DNA from 3 places in the Streptomyces sp. NPDC043996 genome. Region 3 is predicted to be linked to each of the others. Evidence: riboswitches for the same ligand, from Rfam matches in the RefSeq annotation. Region 3 holds a riboswitch; each other region holds the start of a gene.
The links. Region 3 has a riboswitch for cobalamin ahead of AC07A4_RS06220 (hypothetical protein). Riboswitches for the same ligand answer to the same signal wherever they lie in the genome.
Positions count from the first base shown of each region.

Region 1: another riboswitch for cobalamin. It lies ahead of AC07A4_RS32975 (CoA-acylating methylmalonate-semialdehyde dehydrogenase); the one in region 3 lies ahead of AC07A4_RS06220 (hypothetical protein).
Region 2: another riboswitch for cobalamin. It lies ahead of metE (5-methyltetrahydropteroyltriglutamate--homocysteine S-methyltransferase); the one in region 3 lies ahead of AC07A4_RS06220 (hypothetical protein).

Region 1 covers NZ_JBWKEY010000015.1:75,448-80,851, reverse strand. The annotation lists gene AC07A4_RS32980 (acyl-CoA dehydrogenase family protein) at 1-544, opposite strand, end outside; gene AC07A4_RS32975 (CoA-acylating methylmalonate-semialdehyde dehydrogenase) at 553-2,052, opposite strand; cobalamin riboswitch at 2,229-2,409, opposite strand; gene AC07A4_RS32970 (N-acetyltransferase family protein) at 2,502-3,077, opposite strand; gene AC07A4_RS32965 (TetR/AcrR family transcriptional regulator) at 3,342-3,911, opposite strand; gene AC07A4_RS32960 (amidase) at 3,942-5,369, opposite strand; gene AC07A4_RS32955 (hypothetical protein) at 5,356-5,404, opposite strand, start outside.
Region 2 covers NZ_JBWKEY010000005.1:414,739-420,142, forward strand. The annotation lists gene AC07A4_RS15865 (M14 family zinc carboxypeptidase) at 1-447, opposite strand, end outside; gene metE (5-methyltetrahydropteroyltriglutamate--homocysteine S-methyltransferase) at 623-2,941, opposite strand; cobalamin riboswitch at 3,113-3,336, opposite strand; gene AC07A4_RS15875 (3-hydroxybutyryl-CoA dehydrogenase) at 3,403-4,281, opposite strand; gene aceB (malate synthase A) at 4,278-5,404, opposite strand, start outside.
Region 3 covers NZ_JBWKEY010000002.1:486,791-492,194, reverse strand. The annotation lists gene AC07A4_RS06235 (DMT family transporter) at 1-208, shown strand, start outside; gene AC07A4_RS06230 (hypothetical protein) at 265-465, opposite strand; gene AC07A4_RS06225 (cytochrome P450) at 813-2,186, shown strand; gene AC07A4_RS06220 (hypothetical protein) at 2,245-2,613, opposite strand; cobalamin riboswitch at 2,788-3,009, opposite strand; adenosylcobalamin (AdoCbl) riboswitch at 3,114-3,212, shown strand; gene AC07A4_RS06215 (homocitrate synthase/isopropylmalate synthase family protein) at 3,896-5,404, shown strand, end outside.

The DNA.
Region 1 (5,404 bases), on a different contig from region 3:
ACACCCCGTCGGGGCCTTCGCCGCCGGTGCGGGCCATCACCACGTACAGGTGGGAGGCGCCCGCGCCGGAGATGAACTGCTTGACGCCGGTGAGGACGTAGCCGTCGCCGTCGCGCTCGGCGCGGGTGCTCAGCGCGGCGGCGTCCGAGCCCGCCCCCGGTTCGGTGAGGCAGTAGCTGGCGAGCAGGTCCATGGTGGTGAGCGAGGTGAGCCAGCGGGCGCGCTGGGCCTCGTCGCCGTAGTGGTCGATCATCCAGGCGACCATGTTGTGGATGGACAGGTAGCCCGCGACGGACGGGCAGCCGGAGGCGAGCGCCTCGAAGACAAGGACGCCGTCGGCGCGGGTCAGGCCTGAGCCGCCCGCGTCCTCGCGGACGTAGACGCCGCCGAGGCCGAGCCCGGCCGCCTTGCGCAGCACGTCGACGGGGAAGTGCTTGTCCTGGTCCCAGGCGAGGGCGTGGGGGGCGAGGTGTTCCTCGGCGAAGTCGAGGGTGGTCTCGACGAGCGCGAGCTGGTCCTCGGTGAGCAGGGTGGTGGTCGTCATGGGTCCGCTCATCCCATCGTCGGGATCGTGAAGCTGGCGCCTTCCTTGGTCCCGGAGGGCCAGCGCGAGGTGACGGTCTTGGTGCGGGTGTAGAAGCGGATGGCGTCGGGGCCGTGCTGGTTCAGGTCGCCGAATCCGGAGCGCTTCCAGCCGCCGAAGGTGTGGTACGCGACGGGGACCGGGATGGGGACGTTGACGCCGACCATGCCGGTGTCGACGCGGCGGGTGAAGTCGCGGGCCGTGTCGCCGTCGCGGGTGAACAGGGCGACGCCGTTGCCGTAGGGGTGCTCGGTGGGCAGCCGCAGCGCCTCTTCGTAGTCGGCGGCGCGGACCACGGACAGGACCGGGCCGAAGATCTCCTCCTGGTAGATCCGCATGTCCGGGGTGACGCGGTCGAAGAGCGAGGCGCCCGCGAAGAAGCCGCCCTCGTGGCCGGGCAGGGTGAAGCCGCGGCCGTCGACGACGAGTTCGGCGCCCTCCTTCACGCCGAGGTCGACGTAGGAGCGGACGCGGTCGACGGCGTCGGGGCCGACGAGCGGCCCGAAGTCGGCCTCGGGGTCGTCCGAGCGGCCGATCCGCAGGGCGCCGACGCGCTCCTTGAGGCGGGCGACGAGGGCGTCGGCGGTGGCCTCGCCGACCGGGACGGCCACGGAGATGGCCATGCAGCGCTCGCCCGCGGAGCCGTAGCCCGCGCCGATCAGCGCGTCCACGGCCTGGTCGAGGTCGGCGTCCGGCATCACGATCATGTGGTTCTTGGCGCCGCCGAAGCACTGGGCGCGCTTGCCGTGGGCGGCGGCGGTGGCGTAGACGTGCGCGGCGATGGGGGTGGAGCCGACGAAGCCGAGCGCCTTGACGCGCGGGTCCTCCAGGAGCGTGTCGACGGACTCCTTGCCGCCGTTGACGACGTTCAGGACGCCGGGCGGCAGGCCCGCTTCGAGGAACAGCTCGGCGAGGCGCAGCGGGACGGAGGGGGCGCGCTCCGAGGGCTTGAGGATGAAGGCGTTGCCGCAGGCGAGGGCGGGTGCGGCCTTCCACAGGGGGATCATCGCGGGGAAGTTGAAGGGCGTGATCCCGGCGACGACGCCGAGGGGGCGGCGCAGGGAGTGCACGTCGATGCCGGTGCCGGCGTTGTCGGTGAACTCGCCCTTGAGGAGGTGCGGGATGCCCGCGGCGAACTCCACGACCTCCAGGCCGCGCTGGAGGTCGCCGTGTGCGTCGGCGACGGTCTTGCCGTGCTCGGACGACAACAGCCGGGCGAGGGCGTCGCGTTCGCCCTCCACGAGCTGGAGGAACCGCAGCAGCACGCGGGCGCGGCGCTGCGGGTTCCACTCGCCCCACGCGTGCTGCGCCTCGACGGCGTCGGCGATCGCCGCCTCGGTGTCCGCGCGGCTGGCGAGCGGTACGCGCGCCTGCACGTCACCGGTGTTGGGGTCGTACACGTCGGCGTGCGTTCCCGAGGTTCCCGGGGTGTGCTCGCCGCCGATGAGATGGGTCAGTTCACGGACCATGGGGAGCCTGCTTCTTTCGTCAGGTGGGGTCCGGGGATGGCAGGGCTGGGCCGCGTGCCGCGTCGGGGCACGCCGAACAGCTTTCAGGCAGCGGGGGTCACCGCTCGCAGGACCGGTTCTCCAGGGTCGCGGGTGCGCACCGGGGCCATGCGTGTCTGCTCCATCCTCGTGGACAACACGGAAAACATCCCGCGGCCGGTATCCTGACTCCCGGATCAGCGCGCGTCCCCTCGCCTTCCCAACGGACTTCTCCGTCAGTGGCGTTCGAGCCTTTGTGGGAACGCACTCCCCGGTCACAGTGGCGGGACCGCGCCGGATTCACACCGGCTTCCCTGCACCGCGGGCCTTCGACACGAAGATATACTTGGACGTCCTAGTAAGTCCACAGCGGCCAACCCCTGCGCCACCCCTGTCCGGCACCCGGGACGGGGGCAGATGAGGCCGGATGGCTATAGGGGCGTGACGGTGGCAGTGCGCCCGGGGTGGTGCGGGCCGAGGAAGACGGCGGTGGCGAAGCCGTTCGGCGCGGGGTGGGTGGCCTGCCGCCAGCCCAGTCGCTCGTAGAAGCGGACGGTGGCCTCGGCCTTCGTGGAGGTGAGCAGCCAGCTGCGGCCGTCGGGGGCGTCGCGGGTGACCGCGTCGAGGAGCGCCCGGCCAAGGCCCCGCCCGTGCGCGTCGGGAGCGACGGCGAGTTCGTCGACCTCCAGGCCGCCGCACAGCCACGCGGCGGTGCGCTCGGCGCCGAGCGCTGCGGTGACGTGCGGGTAGGAACGGGTGCCGGGCAGGGGCGTCGCGGAGGTCCAGGCGGTGGCGAAGCCGAGTACCCGCTCGCCGTCGAGCGCCACCGCGCCCGTGAATCCGGGCCGGTCCACGTCGTGGACGAGACGCTCCACGTAGACGTCGGCCTCGGCGGGGTCCTCGTTCCAGGGCGGCTCGGCGAACGCGGCGGCGTAGACCGCGCGGACGCCGTCGCGGTGGGCGAGCAGCGCGGGGCCGGGCAGTCGGCGCACGACGGGGGCGGCCATCAGGCGGCCCTCGCGCCGGTCCCGGCCGGACGCGGCACGCCTGCGCCGCCCCTGACTGTGCTCATCACTGCCCACCCCACTCCCGCCGACGCCTTATTGCTGGGTCAGTGTAGTTGCAAACCTTGTGCAATAAGAGGGTGGGAAGGTCCGCCCGCGCGAGGGGTACGTGGTCGTGGAAGCGGCGGGCGGCCGGGTGCCTGAGGTGCGGGTTCGGCCGGGTGCGGGTCCAGCCGGGTGCGCGGTGGGCGCCCGGCCCGGGGGGCGTCAGCGCCCGTGCCCGGCCAGGACGGCCTCGGCGAGTTCGCGCGCGTAGGCCGGGGTCAGCCCTTCGGGCCGGAACAGGACGCGGAACAGGAGCGGGGCGACGACGTGGTCCATGACGGCCTCGCGGTCCGGCAGCGGGCCCTCGCCGCGCTCGGCGGCACGGGCCAGGACGAGGTCGATCTGCTCGGCGGAGTAGTCGGAGCAGCGGCCCGCGTTGCCGCCGTCCGGGTCGCCGAGGAGGGCGTCGCGCAGGAAGGCCCGGCCCGGCGCGGACGACATCTCCTCCAGGAAGTGCTCGGACCACGCGGTGAGGTCGGCGCGCAGGCCGCCGTGGTCCGGCGGCGGCGCCTCGGGCCGCAGCCGCTCGACCGCCACGTCCGACAGGAGCTCCTGGAGGTCGCCCCAGCGGCGGTAGATCGTCGACGGCGTGACCCCGGCCCTGGCCGCGACCAGCGGCACGGTCAGGGCCGCGCGGCCCTGCTCCGCCTCCAGTTCGCGCACCGCCGTGTGCACGGACGCCTGCACCCGGGCGCTGCGCCCGCCGGGTCGGGCCATGGGCCTGGGACTCATACCGGACACCTTAACGCAAATTCCTAGCTTCTACGGGGTCGGGGCGGCCCGTGGAAGGGTGGCACCGGCGGCGGCCGGGTCCGGGTCCGGGTCCGGGGCGAGCGCACCCGCGTCCGGCCGGGTCCGCTCGTACGCCCGACCGGCCCGCAGCACCGTCCACTCCCCCAGGGGGCGCCCGATGAGCTGCATGCCGATGGGCAGGCCCGCGCCGTCGCGCCCCACCGGGACGGTCAGGGACGGTAGGCCGGTGATGTTGGCGGGGGCGGACAGCCGTACGTACGCGTCGGGGACGGTCTCGACCGTGCCGTCGGGCCAGGTCACCGCCGCCTGGTCCCGGGGAGCGGCGGTCACGGGCACGGCGGGCGCGGCGACGACGTCGACGGCGGTGTCCGTCAGGAGCCGTGCCCACTCGCGGCGCATCAGGGTCCGGGCGCGCTGGGCCCGCAGGTGGTCGCCCGCGCCCATCAGCTCCCCGGCCTCCAGCAGGACGCGCACGTCGTCCCCGTACAGTTCGGGCGTCGCGCGCAGGGTCCGCTCGTGGTTGGCGGTGGCCTCGGGGACCATCAGGCCCCACTGGACCGCCTGGACGTAGCGCGTCATGGGGATGCGGACGTCGACGAGCCGGGCCCCGAGGTCGCGGAGTCGGTCTATGGCGGCGCGCACGGCGGCCGCGACGTCGTCGGCGACCTGGTCGAAGTAGTAGTTCACCGGGACGCCGACCCGAAGGCCCGTCAGATCGCCCAGATCGCCCTCGGGCAGGGGGCGTTCGGGGCTGCCTCCGGTGAGGGCGGAGAGGACGAGGGCGGCGTCATCGGCCGTGCGCGTGAGCGGGCCGACGTGGTCCAGGGACCAGGACAGGGAGGTCACCCCGTCCGTGGGGACGAGGCCGTAGGTGGGCTTCAGGCCCACGACGCCGTTGAGCGCGGCCGGGACCCGGATGGAGCCGCCGGTGTCGGTGCCGATCGAGAACGTGGCCGCCCCGGCCGCGACGGCGACGGCCGAGCCGCCGCTGGAGCCGCCCGCGACCCGGCCCGCGTCCCAGGCGTTGCGGGTCTGCGGGGTCGTCAGGCCGTAGGCGAACTCGTGGGTGTGGGCCTTGCCGAGCAGGACCGCCCCGGCCCGCGCGAGCCGGGCGGCCACGGCGCTGTCCCGCGTCGCCCTGTGGCCGTCCCGGACGCGTGAACCGGCGCCGGTGGGCCAGCCCTTGACGTCGACGAGGTCCTTCAGGGCGAGCGGGACGCCGTGCAGCGGCCCGCGGCGGCGCCCGGCCGCGAGCTCGCGCTCCGCGTGCGCGGCGGCGGCGCGGGCGGCCTCGGGGCGCAGGGCGGCGTACGCGTTCAGGGCGGGCTCGACCCGGTCGATCCGCGCGAGGACGGAGTCGGTGAGCTCCACCGGGGACAGTTCGCGGGCCGCGATCGCGGCGGCCGCGTCGGCGAGGGTCAGCTCAAAGGGCCGCATCGCGCACCTCCGCCCCCGCGGTCGCGGGCGCCACG
Region 2 (5,404 bases), on a different contig from region 3:
CGTCCGCGCGGCGCCGGTCGCGCTCGGCGGCGTCGCCAGGAAGTCGAGGCCGAGCCGTGCCGCTGCGGCGGGCCCGCCGTAGCGGCACCCCTGCACCACGAGCCGCTGCCCGCGCTCGACGAACCCCTCGGCGAGCTCCCGGGACCGGGGGCCCGCCGAGGCGGCGACGACATCGCCGGTGGCGCGGTCGAACACGGCCACGTCCCAGTCGCCCCGCGCGCCGCCGGGCGACGTCCGGGCCACGGGGGACAGCCGCGCCCGCACGAGGCCGTCGGCCGTGGCGGTCACCTCGCGCCGGTCGGCGCCCGCGGCCCCGGCGGCCAGCGGCCGGGCGAAACAGGCCCGGGCGAAGGACCGTTCGGCCCGCAGCACGTCCGGCGGGGCCGCGCGGGCGGCGCCCCCGGAGTCCACGGCGAGCAGGGACGCCACGACCGCGCCCGCGCTCACGAGTAGGCAGACCCCGGCGGCTCTGCCGCGCGGGCCCCTCGGCCTCCGGCCCTCGCGCACGCGACCCCCGCCTCCTCCCCGCTCCCCCTCACGCGCTCACCTCGTGGCCGCGCCGGGTGAGTCGTGTGTAGCACGGCGGGCGGAGACGGGAAACGGGGCGATCGGCCACCTGCGGTCAGGGGGCCGACAGCTCCCCGCGCACCGCACGGGCGGCGGCGACCAGGTTCTCCAGGGAGGTGCGGGTCTCCGGCCAGCCGCGGGTCTTCAGGCCGCAGTCGGGGTTGACCCACAGGCGTTCGGCGGGGATCGCCTCCAGGCCGGTGCGCAGGAGCGCCGCCGCCTCCTGGGCGCTGGGGACGCGGGGGGAGTGGATGTCGTACACGCCGGGCCCCGCCTCCCTCGGATAGCCGTGGGCGGCGAGTTCACGGGCGACCTGCATGTGGGAGCGGGCCGCCTCCAGGCTGATGACGTCGGCGTCGAGGTCGTCGATGGCGGCCACGATGTCGCCGAACTCGGCGTAGCACATGTGCGTGTGGATCTGGGTGTCCGGGCGCACCCCGCTGGTGGTGAGCCGGAACGCCTCCGTGGCCCAGGCCAGATAGCCCTCGTGGTCGGCGGCGCGCAGCGGCAGCGTCTCGCGCAGGGCGGGCTCGTCGACCTGGATGACGGAGGTGCCCGCGGCCTCCAGGTCGCCGACCTCGTCGCGCAGGGCGAGCGCGACCTGGCGGGCGGTGTCGCCGAGCGGCTGGTCGTCGCGGACGAACGACCAGGCGAGCATGGTGACGGGGCCGGTCAGCATGCCCTTGACCGGGCGGCTCGTGAGCGACTGGGCGTACGTGGTCCAGCGCACCGTCATCGGCACGGGGCGTGAGATGTCGCCCGCGAGGACCGGCGGGCGCACATAGCGCGTGCCGTACGACTGGACCCAGCCGTGCTGCGTGGCCAGATACCCCGTCAGCTGCTCGGCGAAGTACTGGACCATGTCGTTGCGTTCGGGCTCGCCGTGCACCAGGACGTCGATGCCGGTCTTCTCCTGGAAGGCGACGACCTCCTGGATCTCGGCCTTGATGCGCTCCTCGTAGCCGAGGGTGTCGATGCGGCCCGCGCGCAGGTCGGCGCGGGCGGCCCGCAGGTCGCCCGTCTGCGGGAAGGAGCCGATGGTGGTGGTGGGGAGCAGCGGCAGGCCGAGGTGGGCGCGCTGGGCCGCGGCCCGCTCGGCGTACGGCTGGGAGCGGCGCCCGTCGGCGTCGGTGACGGCGGCGGCGCGGGCGCGTACGGCCGGGTCGTGGGTGAGCGCGGACCCGGCGCGCGACGCCAGGTCGGCGCGGTTGGCGGCGAGTTCGGCGGTGATGGCGCCGGTGCCCTGCGACAGGCCCTTGGCGAGGGTGACGATCTCGGTGGTCTTCTGCCGGGCGAAGGCCAGCCAGCGCAGGATCTGCGGGTCGATGTCGCGCTCGGCCGCGGCGTCCAGGGGGACGTGCAGGAGCGAGCAGGAGGCCGACACGTCGACCCGCTCGGCGAGGCCCAGGAGGGTGCCCAGGGTCGCCAGGGACTTCTCCAGGTCGTTGATCCAGATGTTGCGGCCGTTGACGACCCCGGCGACCAGGCGCTTGCCGGGCAGCCCGCCGACGGCGGCGAGCGCGTCGAGGTTCGCGGTGGCGGACTCGGTGAAGTCCAGGGCCAGGCCCTCGACCGGGGCCTTCGCCAGGACGGGCAGGGCCTCGCCGAGGCGGCCGAAGTAGGAGGCGGCGAGCAGCTTCGGCCGGTCGGTGAGGGCGCCGAGGTCGCGGTAGGCGCGGGCGGCGGCGTTGAGTTCGGCCGGGGTGCGGTCCTGGACCAGGGCGGGCTCGTCGAGCTGCGCCCACGCGGCGCCCGCCGCGCGCAGGTCGGCGAGGACCTCGGCGTACACCGGGAGCAGCCGGTCCAGGAGCGTCAGCGGCTCGAAGTCGGCGGCGACGCCGGGCGCGGGCTTGGCGAGCAGCAGATACGTGACGGGGCCGACCAGGACCGGGCGGGCGTCGAGGCCGAGCGCGAGCGCCTCCTTCAGCTCGGCCACCTGCTTCACGGAGTTCGCGGTGAAGACGGTGTCGGGGCCCAGTTCGGGGACGAGGTAGTGGTAGTTGGTGTCGAACCACTTGGTCATCTCCAGCGGGGCGACGTCCTGGGTGCCGCGCGCCATGGCGAAGTAGCCGTCCAGGGCGTCGGCGGCGACGGCGTCGCGGTGGCGCGCGGGAATGGCGCCGACCATGACGGTGGTGTCCAGGACGTGGTCGTAGTACGAGAAGTCGCCGGTGGGGACCTCGTGGATGCCCGCCTCCGCGAGCTGGCGCCAGTGGGTGCTGCGCAGTTCGGCGGCGGTGGCGTGGAGGGCGTCGGCGGTGCCGCGGCCCTTCCAGTAGCCCTCGATGGCCTTCTTCAGCTGCCGGTCCTTGCCCTGGCGGGGGTAGCCGTACACGGTGGCCCGTGCTGCCGCGGCTGCGGGCTTGCTGGTCACGGAGATCTCCTTCGCGAGATGAGTCCCTGAGGTCCCGGCGACGGGACGGGGGCGCGAAGGGTGACGGAGCGGACGGAGGGATACGACCTGGCGCGATATCCGCGCGGTCGTCCGTTCGCTCTGTACGCCGACCCGCCCTCGAGGTCACCGGGATGTCCGCGCGCGAAGGGGTCCGCGCACGGGCAGTTGGCAGGTCTTCGGACTCGCGGGCACGCCCTTCCTTGACGGAGGACTCCTACTGGCCGTCGCTTCCCAGGCCCCGTTCGTCGGGCCCAGTGCGTGTGACGGCGGTCGTTCCCGCTCACCGCTGCGGGGCAGTCCCGGATTCCCACCGGGTTCCCTCTTGCGACGCTCCCGCCTGGCGGACGGGGCGAACCAGCTGCGTGGGTCAGCTTAGGCGGGAACGCGCCGCCGTGGGGACGCGCTGTCCATGATGCGGACAGCGCGGGCCCTGGGCCGCCTCAGCCCCGCTGGCGCCGGTCGTAGACGTGGAAGCCGCGCCCGGACTTCTGGCCAAGGAGGCCCGCCTCGACCATGCGCTGGAGCAGCGGCGGCGGCGCGTACAGCGGTTCCTTGAACTCCTCGTACAGCGAGTTCGCGATGGCCGCGACGGTGTCGAGGCCGATCAGGTCCGCGAGGCGCAGCGGGCCCATGGGGTGGGCGCAGCCGAGCTCCATGCCGTGGTCCACGTCGGCCGCGGTGGCGAAGCCGGACTCGGTCATCCGGATCGCCGCCAGGAGGTACGGGATGAGGAGCGCGTTCACGATGAACCCGGCCCGGTCGCGGGAGTGCACGACGGTCTTGCCGAGCGTCGCCGTGGCGAAGTGCCGTACGCGGTCCGTGGTCCGCGCCGAGGTGTGCAGCGAGGTGACGACCTCCACCAGCGGCAGCACCGGCACGGGGTTGAAGAAGTGCAGGCCCACCACGCGGTCGGCGCGCTGGGTCGCCATGCCGAGCCGCATGACCGGGATCGAGGAGGTGTTGGTGGCGAGGATCGCCTCGGGGTCCTCGACGACCTTGTCCAGGGCGGCGAACACCTCGGTCTTGGCGTCGGGGTTCTCGACGATGGCCTCGATGACGAGCTGCCGGTCGGCCAGGTCGTCGAGCTGCCCGGTGAAGGTGAGCCGCTCCAGGGCGGCCTCGGCCTCGCGGGGCGTCGACTTGCCGTGCCGTACGGCCTTGTCGAGGGAGGCGGCGACGCGTGCGCGGGCGCCGTGCGCGGCGGTGGCATCCGCCTCGCACACGAGCGTGTCGAGCCCCGCCCGCGCGCACACCTCGGCGATGCCCGCGCCCATCTGGCCGCCGCCGACGACTCCGACGCGCTGGATGGCGGCGCTCATGACCGGGGCTCCGTGGTGCGCACGAGGTGGCGGCTGTAGGCGTCGGGCGTGAAGAACCGGGGGAGTTCGGCGGCGAGGGCGCAGCGCTCGAAGAGGCCGCGGACCTCGGCCAGGGGAGCGAAGGGGAACGCGGCCACCAGCGCGTCGAGTTCCTCGTCGAGGACCCGCAGCACCTCCTCCCGTGCGACGGCCCCGTGGCGCAGCCACTGCCAGATCTGCACCCGTGCGATCTCGGCGGTCGAGGCGTCCTGCGTCACCCCGTCCACGACGACGGTGCCTTGTCCGCGCAGCCAGGCGGCGAAGTAGCGCACCGCGACCAAGACGTTGACGCGCACGCCCTCGGGCGTCGGCGGCCCGCTGACGCGCCGCACGGCCAGGAGTCGCGCGGGCGTCACGTCCACGTCGCCGCGGGCCCGGTCCAGCTGGTGCGGCGCGTCGCCGAGCACGCCGTCGAACGCCTCCCGGCACGCGGGGACGAGCGCCGCGTTGGCGACCCAGGAGCCGTCGAAGCCGTCCTCGGCCTCGCGCTCCTTGTCCAGGCGCACCGCGGCGAGCGCGGCCGCGGCGGCTTCCGGCTCCCCGTCCGGGACCTGGGCGGCCATGGCGCCGATGGCGTGCGCGCCGCGCCGGTGGCAGGTGCTGACCATGAGGTCGGTGTACGCGTGCAGGAACGGGGCGGTCATGGTGATCCTGGCGCGGTCGGGGAGCAGGAAGTCCGTGCGGTGCCCGAAGGTCTTGATGACGCTGAAGAGGTAGTCCCAGCGGCCCGCGGTCAGCCCGGCGGCGTGCTCGCGGAGTTCGTAGAGGATCTCCTCCATCTCGAAGGCCGCCGTGACCGTCTCGATGAGCGCGGTCGCCCGGATCGTGCCCCGCGGGATGCCGAGGAGCTCCTGCGCCAGGACGAACACGTCGTTCCACAGGCGGGCCTCGTAGCGGTTCTCCAGCTTGGGCAGGCTGAAGTACGGGCCGTGCCCGGCGTCGAGCTGCCGCTGGGCGCAGTGGAAGAAGTACAGGCCGAAGTCGACGAGCGCGGCGGGCACGGCGCTCCCCTCGTACTCCAGGTGCTCCTCGTCGAGGTGCCAGCCGCGCGGCCGGACCGTGATCGTGGCCGGGGGCCTGTGCT
Region 3 (5,404 bases):
GGTGTGGGCCGCGGCGGTGGGCGTCGGCCTGGGCGGCGAGCGGTTCACGGTCCTCGCCGGCGTGGGGGCGGCGCTCATGGTCGCGGGCACGTACTGGGCCCAGGCCGTCGAACGCGCCCACCGGGGCGGGGCGCCCGGCGGCGCCAGGAAACGGAACGGCCGGACGGTACCCGTACCGTCCGGCCGTGATCCGAGCCGTGTCACCTAGTCCCGCGGTCCCGGTAGTCCCGCGGTCCCAGGCGCATCCGGCTCCAGACGCTGGTGTCAGTCCCAGGCGTAGCCGTCCCCGAACAGCAGGGTGTGCTCCAGGACGTCCTCCATCGGGTCGTCGATCTGGCCGGTGTTGAGCAGCGCCACCACGGGCGCGTTGTGCGAGTCGCGGTGTGTCTCGTCGGCGTGGGCCGTGCCGGTCGCCAGGGCGACCGGGCCACAGGACAGCGCGGCCACCAGCGCCCAGCGGGACAGATTCCTCACCCAACTGCCGTTCACAGACTGCTCCTTGACGTATCGACTGCTCGTGGAGGCGCTGGACCAGCCGGTCCGGCCCGTTCGCGGTGTCCAACCGCCGAAGCGCTCAGGAGTTACCGACGATCATACGAACGTGTCGTCTGAGCGGTCGTGTGAACCACCGGGCGGCTGTTCCCGGAGCGGGGCGCGACGGCATGTCCGCGCGCCCGCCCGCTCGCGAGTACGCCCTTACTTGTCGGACCGGCCGCCGCGACCATGGGGGCGCGCTGGACCACACCCCCGCCCGGCGAAACCCCCCACGGCAACGACAGAGCAGACACACAGCACCGCTAGGAGAGCGCTCTATGCCGTCCGCACCAGACCCGGCCGGACCGACACCCGTGGCCGCCCGGGCCCTTCCGCTCCTCGGTCACGCCCTGCCCATGTGGCGCGACCCGATCCCGTTCCTGCTGGCGCAGCACTCCGTCGCGCCGCTGGTGCGGCTGCGCCTCGGCCCCAAGTCCGTGTACCTCGTCACGCGCCCGGAGCTCGTCCGCACCGTGCTCGCCAGCGGGCAGCGCAGGTTCGACAAGGGCGGCCCGTTCGTGGACACCGCCCGCACCCTCATCGGAGAGGGGCTCAGCACCTGCTCGGCCCACGAGCACCGCTATCAGCGCCCGTTGATGAACCAGGCGTTCCGCCAGGAGCGCATCACGGGGTACGCCGCCGCCATGGCCGGGTGCGCCGCCGAGGCCGTCGCCGCCTGGCAACCCGGCCAGCACATCGACGTGTGCCGCGAGACGCGCCGCCTGGCCTGCCGCGCGCTGACCCGCACCCTGTTCTCCGACCCGGCCCAGGCCTGGCGCACCGGGCGGATCGAGGAGGCGTACACCGCCCTGATGCCCGGCATGTGGTGGCAGATGGTCGTCCCCTTCCGCCGCGTGCACCGCCTGCCCCTGCCCGTCAACCGGGAGTTCGGGCGGGCCAGGGCCCGGGTGCGCGAGCTGATCGCGGAGATGGTCGCGGCCTACCGGGAGCGCGGAGCCGGTCTCGGCGACGGGCTCTCCGTCATCATGTCGGCGCGCGACGAGAGCGGCCGGGCCTTCACCGACGACGAGGTGTGCGACCAGATCGCGGCCCTCATGAACGGCGGCATCCCCGCCACCGCCGACCTGCTGGCGTGGACGCTCCGCGTCCTCGCGGAGAACGGCGACCTGGAGCGGGAACTGCACCACGAGGTCGACTCCCAGCTGACCGGGCGCCCGCCCGCCTACGACGACATCCCGGGCCTGCCGCTGCTGGCCCGGGTCCTCACGGAGACGCTGCGGCTCTATCCGACGGTGTCGGTCCTCAGCCGCAGGGTCACCGAGGCCGTCACGCTCGGCGGCACCCGCCTTACCCCGGGGGACGAGGTGATGTTCAGCCCGTACTGCCTGCACCGCGACGCCCGCGTGTTCCCCGACCCCGGCCGGTTCGACGCCGATCGCTGGCTGCCCGGCAAGGCGGGCCCGGAGCAGCGCGAGGCGTTCATGCCCTTCGGCGTGGGCGTCCGCCGGTGCATCGGTGAGACGTACGGCATGACCGAGGCGATGCTCGCCGCCGCGGCGGTTCTCTCCCAGGTGTCCCTCGCCCGGATCCCGGACGCCCCCGCCGCGAAGCCGCTGCTGCGCATGACGCTCTCACCCGCCCCCCTGACCCTGAGGGTCGAGCCGCGCCGCCGCGTGGCCGCGCGGCACTGACCCCGGCGGTGCCGCTCGACGGGCCCCGAGCGGCACCGCGCCCCCGAGGCGGTGTCCCTCACGCCGCCGGGGTACGTCCCGGACCGCCCCGTGTCCGCGGACCGCGCTCCGCCCCGGTGAGGGCGCGGACCTGGTGCGCGCGCCGCCGTATCTCGGTGACCAGGGCCAGGCCGGTGGGTGCGGGTCCTGACGCCGGGGGGAGCTCCCGCGACCCCGGCGGGGCGTCGTCGTCGAGCGCCGCGACCAGGGTGTCCAGGAACTCGCTCATGTCGACGAGCGTGTCCCGCAGCATCCGCATCCTCGCGGTCTGGCTGCCGAGTTGTCTGCGCGTGGCGAGCAGACTCTCGAACTCCTGCACGGGCACGGCGACCATGGACGTGCCGTCCACGACGACCCGCCGCGGATTGTTCCGCACCGATGGGCCCACGGAGATCTCCTTCGCGAGATGAGTCCCTGAGGTCCCGGCGACGGGACGGGGGCGCGAAGGGGTGACGGAGCGGACGGCAGTGATACGACCGGGCGCGGCATCCCGCGCGGTCGTCCGTTCGCTCTGTACGCCGACCCGCCCTCGAGGTCACCGGGATGTCCGCGCGCGAAGGGGTCCGCGCGCGGGCAGTTGGCAGGTCTTCGGACTCGCGGGCACGCCCTCCTGACGGAGGACTCCTACTGGCCGTCGCTTCCCAGGCCCCGTTCGTCGGGCCCAGTGCGTGTGACGGCGGTCGTTCCCGCTCACCGCTGCGGGGCAGTCCCGGATTCCCACCGGGTTCCCTCTTGCGACGCTCCCGCCTGGCGGACGGGGCGAACCAGCTGCTCGCAGCAGCCTACGCGGTGTCGCTCGGGAGGGAACAGGACCGCCCGGGGAACAGTGGGTGGGGGTCGATAGGGGGTGACTGGCGCGGGGGCGACTGCTAGACATGTGGGGCCAACACCCGCGGCACGGGGAAGCCGGTGAGAATCCGGCACGGTCCCGCCACTGTGACCGGAGGAGCCCCGGCTCCTTCGGAAGTCAGATCGCCGTCCGCGGGTACCACGACGAAGCCCACGAGGATGGCGCCGACACGTCGCGGGAGTCTCTTGCATGCCTGTCCGCCGCTGCTCCACCCTGAGCGGAACCGGAGCCATTCGCACCGTTCGTTCACGATCCGCGAACGTGGTGGCCCTGCCCTGACGCGCACGGAAAGCACCGATCCGGGCCTCTCGTGCCCCCTGCCAGGGTGCGCCTGACCTTCCCGTCCCGCGTCCGCGCGTAATGACGGACCAGTCAGCGCCGCGGCACCCCGCGTCTCGCCCGGTGACAAGGCACAGCGTCGTGCCGCCACTTGCGCGTGGCCGACTCCGGGGAACCCCGGACCCCGTCGTACCCGAAGACTGACCGAACAGCTCCCTTCGCTGGAGACGTCGCTGCCGCGGCCCACCATGGCCGTGCCCGCGCCGATCCTCCACGGGACCTCGCCCCGCCCGACCGGTGGGGCCGAGCCGGCCCGGATGCGACCTCGGCCGGGTCACGGCCGCCCGACCCGACGTCCCCGAGCGGCTGACCCCTGCCCTCCGGACGTCGCCTCCCGGACCGCCCGAGCCGGTACCGCCCCGCGCCCCGGCGGCCCGACACCGCCCCCTCCGCGCGCGTGACCGGCTCCGCGGCGGACCGCCCCACCAGGACATCCGACCCAGGACGTCCGACAACGACAACCGCTCAGGAAGGACGCCCGGTGGCTCACACGCGCACCGCACCGGCCGGGACCCCGCTCGGCGACAGCTTCCACCTCTACGACACCACCCTGCGCGACGGCGCGCAGCGCGAGGGGATCTCCTACTCCGTCACCGACAAACTCGCCTCGGCCCGCCTCCTCGACTCCCTCGGAGTCGGATTCATCGAGGGCGGCTGGCCCGGGGCCCTGCCCAAGGACACCGCCTTCTTCCAGCGCGCGGCCTCCGAACTCGACCTGAGACACGCGGCCCTGGTCGCCTTCGGCAGCACCCGCAAGCCGGGACGGCGGGCGGAACGGGATCCGCAGGTGCGCGCCCTGCTGGAGTCCGGCGCCCCCGTGATCACCCTGGTCGCCAAGACCGACCGGCGGCACATCGAGCGCGCGCTGCGCACGGACGTCGCGGAGAACCGCGCCATGGTCGCGGACACGGTCCGCTTCCTGGTCGCCGAGGGGCGCCGGGTGTTCCTCGACGGCGAGCACTTCTTCGACGGGTACGCCGACGACCCCGACACCGCGCTGCGGGTCCTGGACGCGGCCATGGAAGCGGGCGCCGACGTCGCCGTGCTCTGCGACACCAACGGCGGCCGACTGCCCGGCCGCCTCGCCGACGTCGTCGCCGAGGTGATCGAGCGCACCGGGTTCCGGATCGGCATCCACTGCCAGGACGACACCGGCTGCGCCGTGGCCAACACGATCGCGGCCGTCGAGGCCGGAGCCACCCACGTCCAGTGCACGGCCAACGGCTACGGCGAACGCGCGGGCAACGCCGACCTGTTCGCGGTCATCGGCAACCTCACCACCAAACTCGACCTGCCGGTGCTTCCGCCCACGCGGCTCACCGAACTCGCGGGGACCGCCCAGGCCCTGGCGGAGACCGCCCACGTGGCCCCCGACCGGCACCAGCCCTATGTGGGCGCCGCGGCCTTCGCGCACAAGGCGGGCCTGCACGCCAGCGCGATGAAGGTCGACCCCAGTCTCTACCAGCACATCGACCCGGACGTCGTCGGCAACACCTCCCGCATCCTCGTCACGGAGATGGCAGGGCGCGCCAGCCTGGAGCTGAAGTGCCTTCAACTCGGGTTCGACATCAAGGACTTCGAGTCCACGGACTTCGAGTTCAAGGGCGCGGACGCCAAGGGCACCGAGGCATTCTCCCGCGTCGTCGCCCGCGTCAAGGAACTGGAGGCCGGTGGCTGGTCCTTCGAGTCGGCCGACGCCTCGCTCGCGCTGCTCCTGCACGAGGAACTCGCGGGCACGGCGACACGCCCCGTGGACCCGGCCACCCGCCCCGCCGGCACGGCCAGCGGCCACCGCGCGCCACGGCTGCCCGGCGGCTTCACACCCCTGACGTACCAGGTCGTCGAGCGCCACACCGCGGACGGCACCGTGGTCTGCGAGGCGAGCGTGCGGCTGCGCGCGGACCACCTCGCGGACGCCTCAGGAACCTCAGAAGCCTCAGAAGTCTCAGGAACGGGACCGCTGGGCGCCGGAGCGTTCGCCACCGAAGGC